DNA from 3 places in the Terriglobus sp. TAA 43 genome. Region 2 is predicted to be linked to each of the others. Evidence: predicted binding sites of a transcription regulator. Region 2 holds the regulator's gene; each other region holds the start of a gene.
The links. The regulator LexA, encoded in region 2, represses DNA repair genes until DNA is damaged. The targets are predictions, from matches to a motif close to CANTTCGCTTTTTATTCGC.

Region 1 (3,279 bases), 380 kb from region 2:
CCCTGACCTTGACCTGACCGTGCGTGGCGCTATCTCCATTGCACGTCGTCTGCAGGACCCGCTTTCTGAGCTCGTGAAGGTCGATCCGAAGTCCATTGGCGTCGGCCAGTATCAGCACGACGTGGATCAGCGTCAGTTGAACCAGTCGTTGGAAGCCGTGATTGAAAGCTGCGTAAACCGCGTTGGCGTTGATCTGAACACGGCATCCTGGACGCTTCTGCGTTATGTTGCCGGCATCAGTGAACGCATTGCGCTGAACATCGTGCAATTCCGCGATACCAACGGGCGCTTCCAATCACGCAAGCAGTTGCATGAGGTATCCGGCATCGGTCCGAAGACGTTTGAACAGGCCGCAGGGTTTCTACGCATTCGCGATGGAGAACAACCGCTGGACTCGACCGCAGTTCATCCGGAATCGTATGCACTTGTGGAACAGATTGCGTCATCTCTGAACACTTCGATCGACGACCTTATCCTCAAGCCGCAACTGCTCACTGGCGTGAAGACAGACGCATTCGGCGCAGGCACTTACACGCTGAACGATATTCTTGAAGAATTGAAGAAGCCCGGGCGCGATCCTCGCGATACGTTCGTCGCTCCCACCTTCAATGAAGCCGTGCGTGAGATTCAGGACGTGGAACCGGGCATGGTGATGGAGGGCGTGGTCACCAACGTGACGAAGTTTGGCGCGTTCGTAGACATCGGCGTGCATCAGGATGGCCTGGTTCACATCTCCGAGATTTCTCACAAGTACATCAAAGACCCGAGCGAAGCCCTGAAGGCCGGACAACTAGTCAAGGCAAAGGTCCTGAGCGCCGACGCCAAGACGAAGCGCATCTCGCTCTCCATCAAAGCACTGGAACCTGCACCGGGTGGCACGGGGCCACAGCGTGGCGGTGGCGAACGTCCGCAGCAGCAACGACAACCGGAGCCAACTTCAATGGCGGATAAGCTGGCGGCTCTCAATTCAAAGTGGCGGAATAACGCTCCTGCCGGACGATAGAAGATTCCAATTCCAAAGTGCCCTCACGATGAATCGTGAGGGCACTTTTTTGATGCGCGATACAGAATCGACACTTCGTTCGAGCAAGTGAACAGCGAGAAGTTCGGGGGGGGCAACTTTCGCTCTTTATTCGCTATCATATTCTCAGGTATGCGTGCGATGACGGTGCAACAGAAGCTGCAGATTCTTGCCGATGCGGCGAAGTACGACGCGTCATGTGCATCCTCTGGCGCTAAGCGCAGCGGAAACGGCAAAGGAGTAGGACACAGCGACGGGACGGGTATCTGCCATAGCTATACGCCGGACGGCCGATGCATTTCGCTGCTGAAGCTGTTGCTTACGAATTACTGCACATATGACTGCTTGTATTGCGTCAATCGCGTGAGCAGCGACATTCGACGTGCGAGATTCATGCCAGACGAGATCGTTCAGTTGACGCTCGATTTCTACAAAAGGAACTACATAGAAGGGCTGTTTCTTTCAAGCGGGATCATCCAGTCGCCCGATTACACAATGGAGCAACTGTTGGCGGTGGCAAAGACACTGCGAACGGTCCATCACTTTGGTGGATACATCCACATCAAGGCTATTCCGGGGTGCGCGCAGAGGCTGATTGATGAGGTGGGGCTGTACGCGGATCGTTTATCGGCGAATATCGAATTGCCCACACAGAGGGATCTCGTGCAATTAGCCCCGGAGAAAAAGGCTGACGTCATTGAACAGACAATGACGCAAATCCATGTGCGGAAGCAGGAAGCCGACAGCGATCGCAGGCATTTCGTGCATGCTCCGGCTTTTGCACCTGCCGGGCAAAGTACGCAAATGGTGATCGGAGCAACGCCTGCGACCGATCGCGAGATCATTGAACGTGCGAGCGGACTGTACGCGAACTACAAGCTACGTCGCGTTTATTACACGGGATTTTCGCCCTATCCAGGAGCAGACACACGGTTGCCGTTGAAGGCTTCACCCATGCTGCACGAGCACAGGCTGTATCAAGCCGATTGGTTGATGCGGCACTATGGATTTGCTGCCGAGGAGATTACGACAGAAACTGATCCAGACCTTGATCTGGAAACCGATCCAAAACTGGGATGGGCAAGACGACACCCGGAGTTCTTTCCAGTTGATGTGAATACGGCACCGCGCGAGTTGCTGCTGCGGGTTCCAGGACTGGGATATCGCAATGTGGAGAGGATCCTCTCGATACGTCGTTACCACCGACTCACAAGCGATGACCTTCGCAAGCTGCATGTTTGCTGGAAAGACGCAGCGCAGTTCTTAGTTGCTGCAGATCATTTGCCTTCGCGGAGCGCTTCGTCGGAGGCCATCGACAAGAAGACACTTTCGCAGAGCCAAGCTTCATCGCCCATGCGGCAGATGACGCTATTTGAGGATGCGGCACGATCCGCCATGTGGGGTTCACTATGAACGCCGTGGGTGTGATGCGTGTACCTGTCACTCTTGACTTTGCGGACTGGAGAGACTTGGCTCGTGCCGCTCTCAACAAGGGCATCCTGCCTGAAGAAATTGATTTCTACGACGTAACGAATGCAGTGACACCAAAGTTGTTTTCAGAAGCGGAAGCTGGCTCGATAGAACTGACACGGGATGTACCCGATGCGAAGCCACATGTCCCGAAGAGTTTTCTGGAAAAAGCGACCATCGCGGCCTATCATCGCGAGCCACAACGATGGAACCTGCTCTACAAGCTTCTGTGGCGACTGCAATCAGAGCGCGAGTTGATGAAGGTACAAGTCGATGGGGATGTGAACGCCTTATTGCGGCTGGAGCAACAGGTACGGCACGATGAACACAAGATGCACGCCTTTGTTCGCTTTCGGCTTGTGGAGGATAAAGACGGTGAAGAACGCTTCATTGCCTGGTTTGAGCCGCAGCACCACATCCTAAAGCTGGCAGCTCCGTTCTTTGCAGAACGTTTTGCCGTGATGCGTTGGTCCATCCTTACGCCAGATGGATCGGCGTCCTGGGAGCCAACGACAAAACACCTGCAATATGGACCACCCGTGCCGCGTGAACAGGCTCCATCCGGTGATGAATTGGAAGAGCTATGGAAGAGCTATTATGCGAGCATCTTCAATCCCGCCAGGTTGAATCCAGCGGCCATGCGCGGACATATGCCAGTGCGATATTGGGGCAACCTGCCAGAGATCGAGTTACTCCCACAGTTAATGGCGACTGCAGCGAAACGCGTGGAAGGCATGGTTTCGGAGCAGGCCGGTAAGCCGAGTGCGGCTCCGTTTGTTCCCGCGAAG
Region 2 (3,279 bases):
GCCGTCAATGGCTGCGCAAGCATGTGAATAGCATCATCCAACTCTTCCAATGCGGCATCGTTCACAGTCGACCTCATCTGGTTCACGCAACCTCCAGCGCTGCTCGATAACCCGTGGTGGCAGACATCGCACCAAATCGCGGCGTACCAATATTATGTTTCGCGGCAATGCCATATCCCTCGCCACGCATTGTCTGCACCAAGCCTGATGCTCCCACTGCGCCTAGCTTGCGACGGAGATAGTTCACATACACATCCACCACGTTGGTTCCTGCATCTGGCGACATCTGCCACACGTTCTCCAGCAATTCACGACGTGACACCGCCCGTCCCTTCTGCAGCAACAGGTACTCCAGCAACAGGAATTCCTTCGAGGTAAATTCCAAAACTTCGTCCTGATACGAAACAGTACGTTGAATGCGATCCATCCGCACCCCTGCACATTGCAGAATGCCCGCCGCAGATCCCATCCGCCGCCGACCAATTGCCTTGCAACGTGCAAGCAGTTCATGCATTGAGAACGGTTTCAACAGATAGTCGTCCGCTCCCAACTCCAAGCATTCAATCTTGTTAGATAACTGCGACCGGCCCGTCAGCACCAGGATCGACATTGACGCAACCCGGTCTTGCAGTGCGCGCAGCACATCCATTCCATCCATCTGCGGAAGTCCCAGATCCAGTACCAGCAGATCGGGCACGTCCTCCTGAATACCTTCCACCGTACTTGCGCCATCTGCAACGGCGCGAACGGTGTGTCCTTCCAGTTCGAGCGCCTTCTTCAAAAACAAAGAAAGTGCCGCATCATCTTCTGCCACCATCACTCTCATCTCTGTTCCTCCTGCGTTCCGTTTGTCCATGTGCGGGCAGGTGCGCTTTCCGATCCGGCATCTGTCTCCACTCCAAGATGACGCGAACATAAGAGCAAAACAATAATTCGCTTGGCACTGCGTCGGCGAGTCGTACCACATCGGGAACGACCGCGCTACCCCATTGGCTTTCTTGGTACAAAATATTTTTACCTTGCAGTTCGCCTTTTATTCGCTACAATTTCAGCCATGGCGATCACGCGGCGACAAAAAGAGGTTCTGGACTTCCTCTCAGGCTTTACCCAGCGCAAGGGATACTCCCCTTCCTACGAAGAAATTGCGGCTGGGCTCGGTCTGAATTCGCTCGCAACAGTGCATAAACACATCACAAACCTGCACAATAAGGGCCTGTTGCAACGCGCCCATAACCGCAGCCGCTCCATCGACGTCCTTTCACCAAGGAATTCCCGTAAAGGGAATGAACGTCTGCCTCTCCTGGGCCGCATCGCTGCTGGCCGCCCCGTGGAAGCCATCGAAACAGCCGAATCTATCTCCCTCTCGGAGATCATCGGCAACCGCGAAGTCTTCGCCCTCGAAGTCCGCGGCGACAGCATGCGCGACGAACACATCGTCAACGGCGACTATGTATTGGTGGAACGCACCAGCACCGCCCGTGAAGGTGAAATCGTTGTGGCGCTGGTCGACGGTTCAGACGCAACGCTGAAGCGCTATTACAAGGAAGGCAACCTGATCCGCTTGCAGCCTTCCAACAATGAGATGGCCCCCATCTTCGCCCCAGCCGACCGCGTCGCAATTCAGGGCAAGGTCCTCGGCATGTTGCGCAAGTATGCCTGAGAACGCCAGCAGCGAATTACGCTGCGATCTTCTCGTCTTCGATCTGGACGGAACGCTGATCGATTCGGAACAAGACCTCGCTGCGTCGGTCAATGCAACACTCGCCTTTCTGGGCCGCGAGAAGCTCCCGCCCCATCGCATTGCAGAGTTCATCGGTGATGGCGCTGCAATGCTCGTGCGCCGTGCTTTAGAAGCCACAGGCGGCATGGACGAAATAGCGTTCGCGCAAGCGATTCCCTTCTTCCTGGACTACTATCGCGCGCACGATCTCGACTTCACCTACGTCTATCCCGGCGTGATCAGTGAACTCCGCAAGATCCGCGCAACTGCACCATCCCTGCCGATGGCAATCCTCACCAACAAGCCATACCGCCCATCGCACGTCATCTGTTCTGGCCTTGGGCTGTCTGAGTTCTTCTTCGCCAACTATGGCGGCGACAGTTTCCCCACCAAGAAGCCCGATCCCGAAGGCATGCACTCATTGATGGAAGAAGCATCGCGCATGCTGGGCCGCCCGGTATCCTCGCAACGAACCGTCCTCGTAGGCGACTCCCACGTCGACGTCGCCACCGCACGCAACGCTGGCGCCTTCTGCCTGGGGTGCAGCTACGGATTAGCACCGGAAAAACTACGCGAAGCGGGCCCGGATGCGATGGTGGATAGCCCAACCAAATGGCTCAATGCTCTACAAACACTTCTGCGCTAACCCTCGGCAGGAGTAGCTTCTCGTTCCTGCCGGATCAGGTTTCCACTCACCGCCGCACCGGCAGCAGGATGCATCGTCCAATACGATGGCAAACTCAACGCAGCCAAGCCAGCCATCACGCAAAACGCAACCCGAAAATCAAACGCACTTGCACCACCACGCACCAGTGCGCTGCCGTGCAAAGCCAGCGCAGAAACAGCCACACCAAGACTCGTCGTCATCTGGTTAATCGTCGTAGCCAGCGTGGTGCCGCTGTTCTTCAACTTCTCCGGCAGGTCCGCGAATCCCATCGTCGTAAGCGCCGTCAGTTCCATCGATCGCCCAAGTCCACCCGCAAACAGAACAAGCAGAGTGATCACCTTTGGCGTGGTTGCATGAAGCCATCCGCAAGCCACCAGCGCTAACGCGGTCAACGTCCCATTCCACAGCAGAACGGTGCGAAAGCCATAGCGACGAAGCAGCGGCCCCGTCAGCGGCTTCATCGCAAGATTCCCTGCAAACACCGCCATCGTCAGCGATCCCGATTCCAGGGGATTCAGCCCGAATGCCTCCTGAAACAACAACGGCAACAGGAACGGCACAGAAAATACTGCCATCCGGAACAACGAGCCAGCACCATTCGATACGCGGAATGTCTCAATACGAAACACCTCCAGCGAAAACAAAGGCTTTTCCGCTCGACGCAGCCACCACACCAATGCCACTGACAACGCGACAGTCAACACCAGCAACACCGCAGCCTTCATCCCGGGAGCATGTTGCACTTCCAGCGATTCCAGCAGATACATCAGGCAGAACGAAGCCGATCCAGCAAGCAGAAATCCCGGAAGATCGAAACTCTCACGAACCGTCTCACGATCCTTCGGGACCAGCTTCAACGCCAGCGCAAACAGCACCACGCCAATCGGCACGT
Region 3 (3,279 bases), 660 kb from region 2:
GATACCCTCGGCGGCTCGATTGAATTGCAAGACAGTGCGGCGGGCGGCGCAACATTCCAGGTTGATTTACCGTTGGCTCCATAGAGTTATCGATCTGGCATAACTCAAACGGTTTAGACCCGTTCTACGACCAAGGTCCAATTGATTCCGAATGGCGAGTACCTGAGAATCCTGCCAACAGAGTGGTGAACATCCAGGGATCAAAGCAATGGAAGAAATTCTCAAAAGCTTCTGGGGTATCGCGGCGACAATCGTGGAGGGTGCAGCAGCGTTTTTGATTACCCTCGGAGCGGCTCAAGCATTCGTGATGTCCATATGGCGCTTTCGCGCGGCGACACGCGAAAAGATGCAAATATGGATGCACTTCGCGACGTGGCTATTGTTGGGACTGGAATTCGAACTTGCAGCCGATGTAATCCGCACCGCAATTGCCCCGACATGGTCCGACATTGGTCAGCTGGCCGCAATCGCCGCTATTCGAACGTTCCTCAGCTATTTTCTCGATGAAGATATCGAAAAGGTTAATACTTCCAGAGAAGACTTTCGCCCACAGGAAGGCACGCTGGACAAAACCTCCTCTATCTAATTTTTGGCACCATCATTTTCTCTATATGTGCCACGAACCGAGATACGTGTTTCTTAGAAAGCAGGAGGACGTAATGGATAGTTCGGTGCCAATGCTCAACAGCAATCAGTTGGCTTCAGACCGCACATGGCTAGCATATGAACGAACACTGATGGCGTGGATAAGGACCGCGACGTCAATGATCAGCTTCGGATTTACAATCTACAAGTTTTTTGAAGAACGTCCGCCAAATCCTCACGCTCTCTTGAGCTCAAGAGATTTCGCCATACTGATGATTAGTTTTGGCCTTATCGCCCTGACTCTTGCAACAATTCAGCACGTACGTGAAATCACGTCTCTCAAGGGTCAGGAAAGCAGAACACATTTTTCGATTGCTTTGGTACTTTCTATCTTGATCGCATTGCTGGGGGCAATCGCACTGATATCGATTTTGCACCGCGAATGATACTGCCTATCAAGATGCCAACTTAGAAATTCCACACATTTAACAGTGCTTGGCGTTCGGATTGTCAAATGTATCGACATTATCCGCATCACTACGATCGATGCAGGCGAAATCCTTTTCAATTGTGATCTGCAACATCTCGCCCCCGTAAACGACTTGTTCGGCATACAAGCCGACGGCGCTATTGTCCTTTGCCCACCCAACAATATCCTCTGTGGGCGCAGTGACACGAATAGAAAGGCCATCTTGTTCCGCCATGATCACTCTGTAATGAGAGCCGTGTTCTATCGAGTAGGACAATCGACCAGCAGGATTACTGATACTTAATAGCGTGTGCGATTCGATTCTTCCCTCCTCCGCCAACGCTTGGACTTCGCTCCTTAGCAGGCGGAAACGTATGGAATTATCTTTGATTCTCAATTTCATACGATGCAACACTCTCCTAAAGATGCTTTTGGAACTTGTAGTTCAGCTCGAAGTAGCCGTAGTTCGAATCGCGATTACAGCGATAGATCGCAGCAATCACTGTCTTCCCATAAGCATGAGCATAATAGGCCGACAGTGATATTTGAGAGTAACGACATGGTCCGTACTCATGTCGAAGAGTGAGAAGGAGGCCGTCCCGTGTAGCCAAACACTTTGCGATCAAACGCTCTCCGTCTCCCTGATACCCCATGTATCACCTTCAGCTGAACCCAGGGCGAGCTGAAAGTATCGCGGTGGAGATCTCCACATCACCGAAAATTTTAGGCCTTCTCTTTTAAAGAGTTAGGCTCTCTTTGCACATTTGTGGGTGCATCTGTGACTTGACGGCGACCGGCATCGATAGGCGAATATATGGCGAAGACGCCATGCCCTCCCCCAACACAATCCGGGTGCAAATCGAAGCCGCTTTAGCTTCCAGAATCCCCTCTGCACTGACACCTCCGCCGAAGATCATCCGGCCAACCAGCCCCGTCGGAATTGCTGCGCTGGATGATCTTATTGGTGGAGGTTTCCCAGTTGGCGCCGTGACGGAACTCGTGGGCGAAGAATGCACGGGGAGGACATCGGTCGCTCTTTCGTTCCTCGCATCAATCACGGCTACTGGAAAGGTTTGCGCATGGATCGATGTATCTGACACTCTCCATCCCGCTTCTGCAGCTTCGGTAGGTGTCGATCTCAAGCGCCTGCTCTGGGTGCGGTGTGGTGCACGGGAACGCATAGCTGTTAAGGAGACGAAACAATTCTCCTTGACTGCGGCCTGCTTTGCTCCGAAGGTTGTGACAAAGGGATTGCATGGCGGTGGGCATGGAACGCATCCACGCTCTGAAGCGAAGAGACTTTCTGCTGCTGTGGATCGATTCCTGAGTGACGAAGTCGTAGCTGCCCGATGTGCTGAGCCGATCGCGAAGCCTCGGCCTATTCCGCGGACATTCGAATCAAGCCTGACACCCGCAACAACCACAAAGCCAATACGCCGCCGTGCCCGTACCTACGATGCGATCGAACAGGCAATGCGAGCGACTGATCTCCTGATTCAGACGGGAGGTTTTAGTGCGATTGTGCTGGACCTTGGTGGCGTTGCACCGGAGTACGCCGTAAAGATCGAACTATCGACGTGGCATCGCTACCGCCTGGCAGCGGAACAAACGCAGTCCAGCATTCTTCTCCTCTCGCAATATCCCTGTGCGAAAAGCAGTTCTGAGTTGCAGTTGCGTTTGCATCCGATGGATGACCTCCGTGAAGAGGGAACGGTATTCACAGGACTCAATACGCGTGTGGAGGTATTGCGTCAGCGATTCGCGCAGACCCCTTCGAATGTCATTCCCATGCGTAAACCTCCGCAACGAGCGACAGAAGCTGGCTGGCAACAACGCACGAGTTGGGTGGGGAAGAAATGAAGATGCCTCCTGAACTCTATGTGTGCGTCTACGCGCGGGAGTTTCCTGCGCAAGCGTTGCTTCGCCTTCGACCGGAATTGCATGAGAGACCGTGTGTGATCGTCGAAGGAGAAGCACCGCAACAAGCCATATGCGGATTCAATACGCGCGCCAGACTTCTAGGTCTTCAATGTGGGATGACAAGAGTTGAGATAGACACTTTCGAAGGCGTCACAGTCCTGGATCGGTCCCTACGCACTGAAGATGCTGTGCGAACGATTCTCCTAGAGTGTGCAGGAAGTTTCTCGCCGCGTATGGAAGACCGCAGTGTCGACGGCATTTTCATCTGTGTTCTGGATGCATCGGGAACGGAAAGTCTCTTCGGG

Region 1: the regulator LexA is predicted to act here: its motif matches at 1,119-1,137, upstream of M504_RS01675 (putative DNA modification/repair radical SAM protein).
Region 3: the regulator LexA is predicted to act here: its motif matches at 1,861-1,879, upstream of M504_RS06110 (ATPase domain-containing protein).

Annotation. Positions count from the first base shown of each region.
Region 1 is NZ_JUGR01000001.1:420,427-423,705, reverse strand. Features, by position in the region: gene M504_RS01680 (Tex family protein) at 1-1,003, shown strand, start outside; gene M504_RS01675 (putative DNA modification/repair radical SAM protein) at 1,154-2,434, shown strand; gene M504_RS01670 (UdgX family uracil-DNA binding protein) at 2,431-3,279, shown strand, end outside.
Region 2 is NZ_JUGR01000001.1:797,605-800,883, forward strand. Features, by position in the region: gene M504_RS03350 (histidine kinase) at 1-86, opposite strand, end outside; gene M504_RS03355 (response regulator transcription factor) at 83-826, opposite strand; gene lexA (transcriptional repressor LexA) at 1,055-1,660, shown strand; gene M504_RS03365 (HAD hydrolase-like protein) at 1,653-2,366, shown strand; gene M504_RS03370 (DHA2 family efflux MFS transporter permease subunit) at 2,363-3,279, opposite strand, start outside.
Region 3 is NZ_JUGR01000001.1:1,460,278-1,463,556, forward strand. Features, by position in the region: gene M504_RS06090 (ATP-binding protein) at 1-84, shown strand, start outside; gene M504_RS06095 (DUF1622 domain-containing protein) at 209-586, shown strand; gene M504_RS06100 (YidH family protein) at 660-1,031, shown strand; gene M504_RS06105 (hypothetical protein) at 1,071-1,457, opposite strand; gene M504_RS06110 (ATPase domain-containing protein) at 1,883-2,914, shown strand; partial or broken gene M504_RS22470 (DNA polymerase Y family protein) at 2,917-3,279, shown strand, end outside.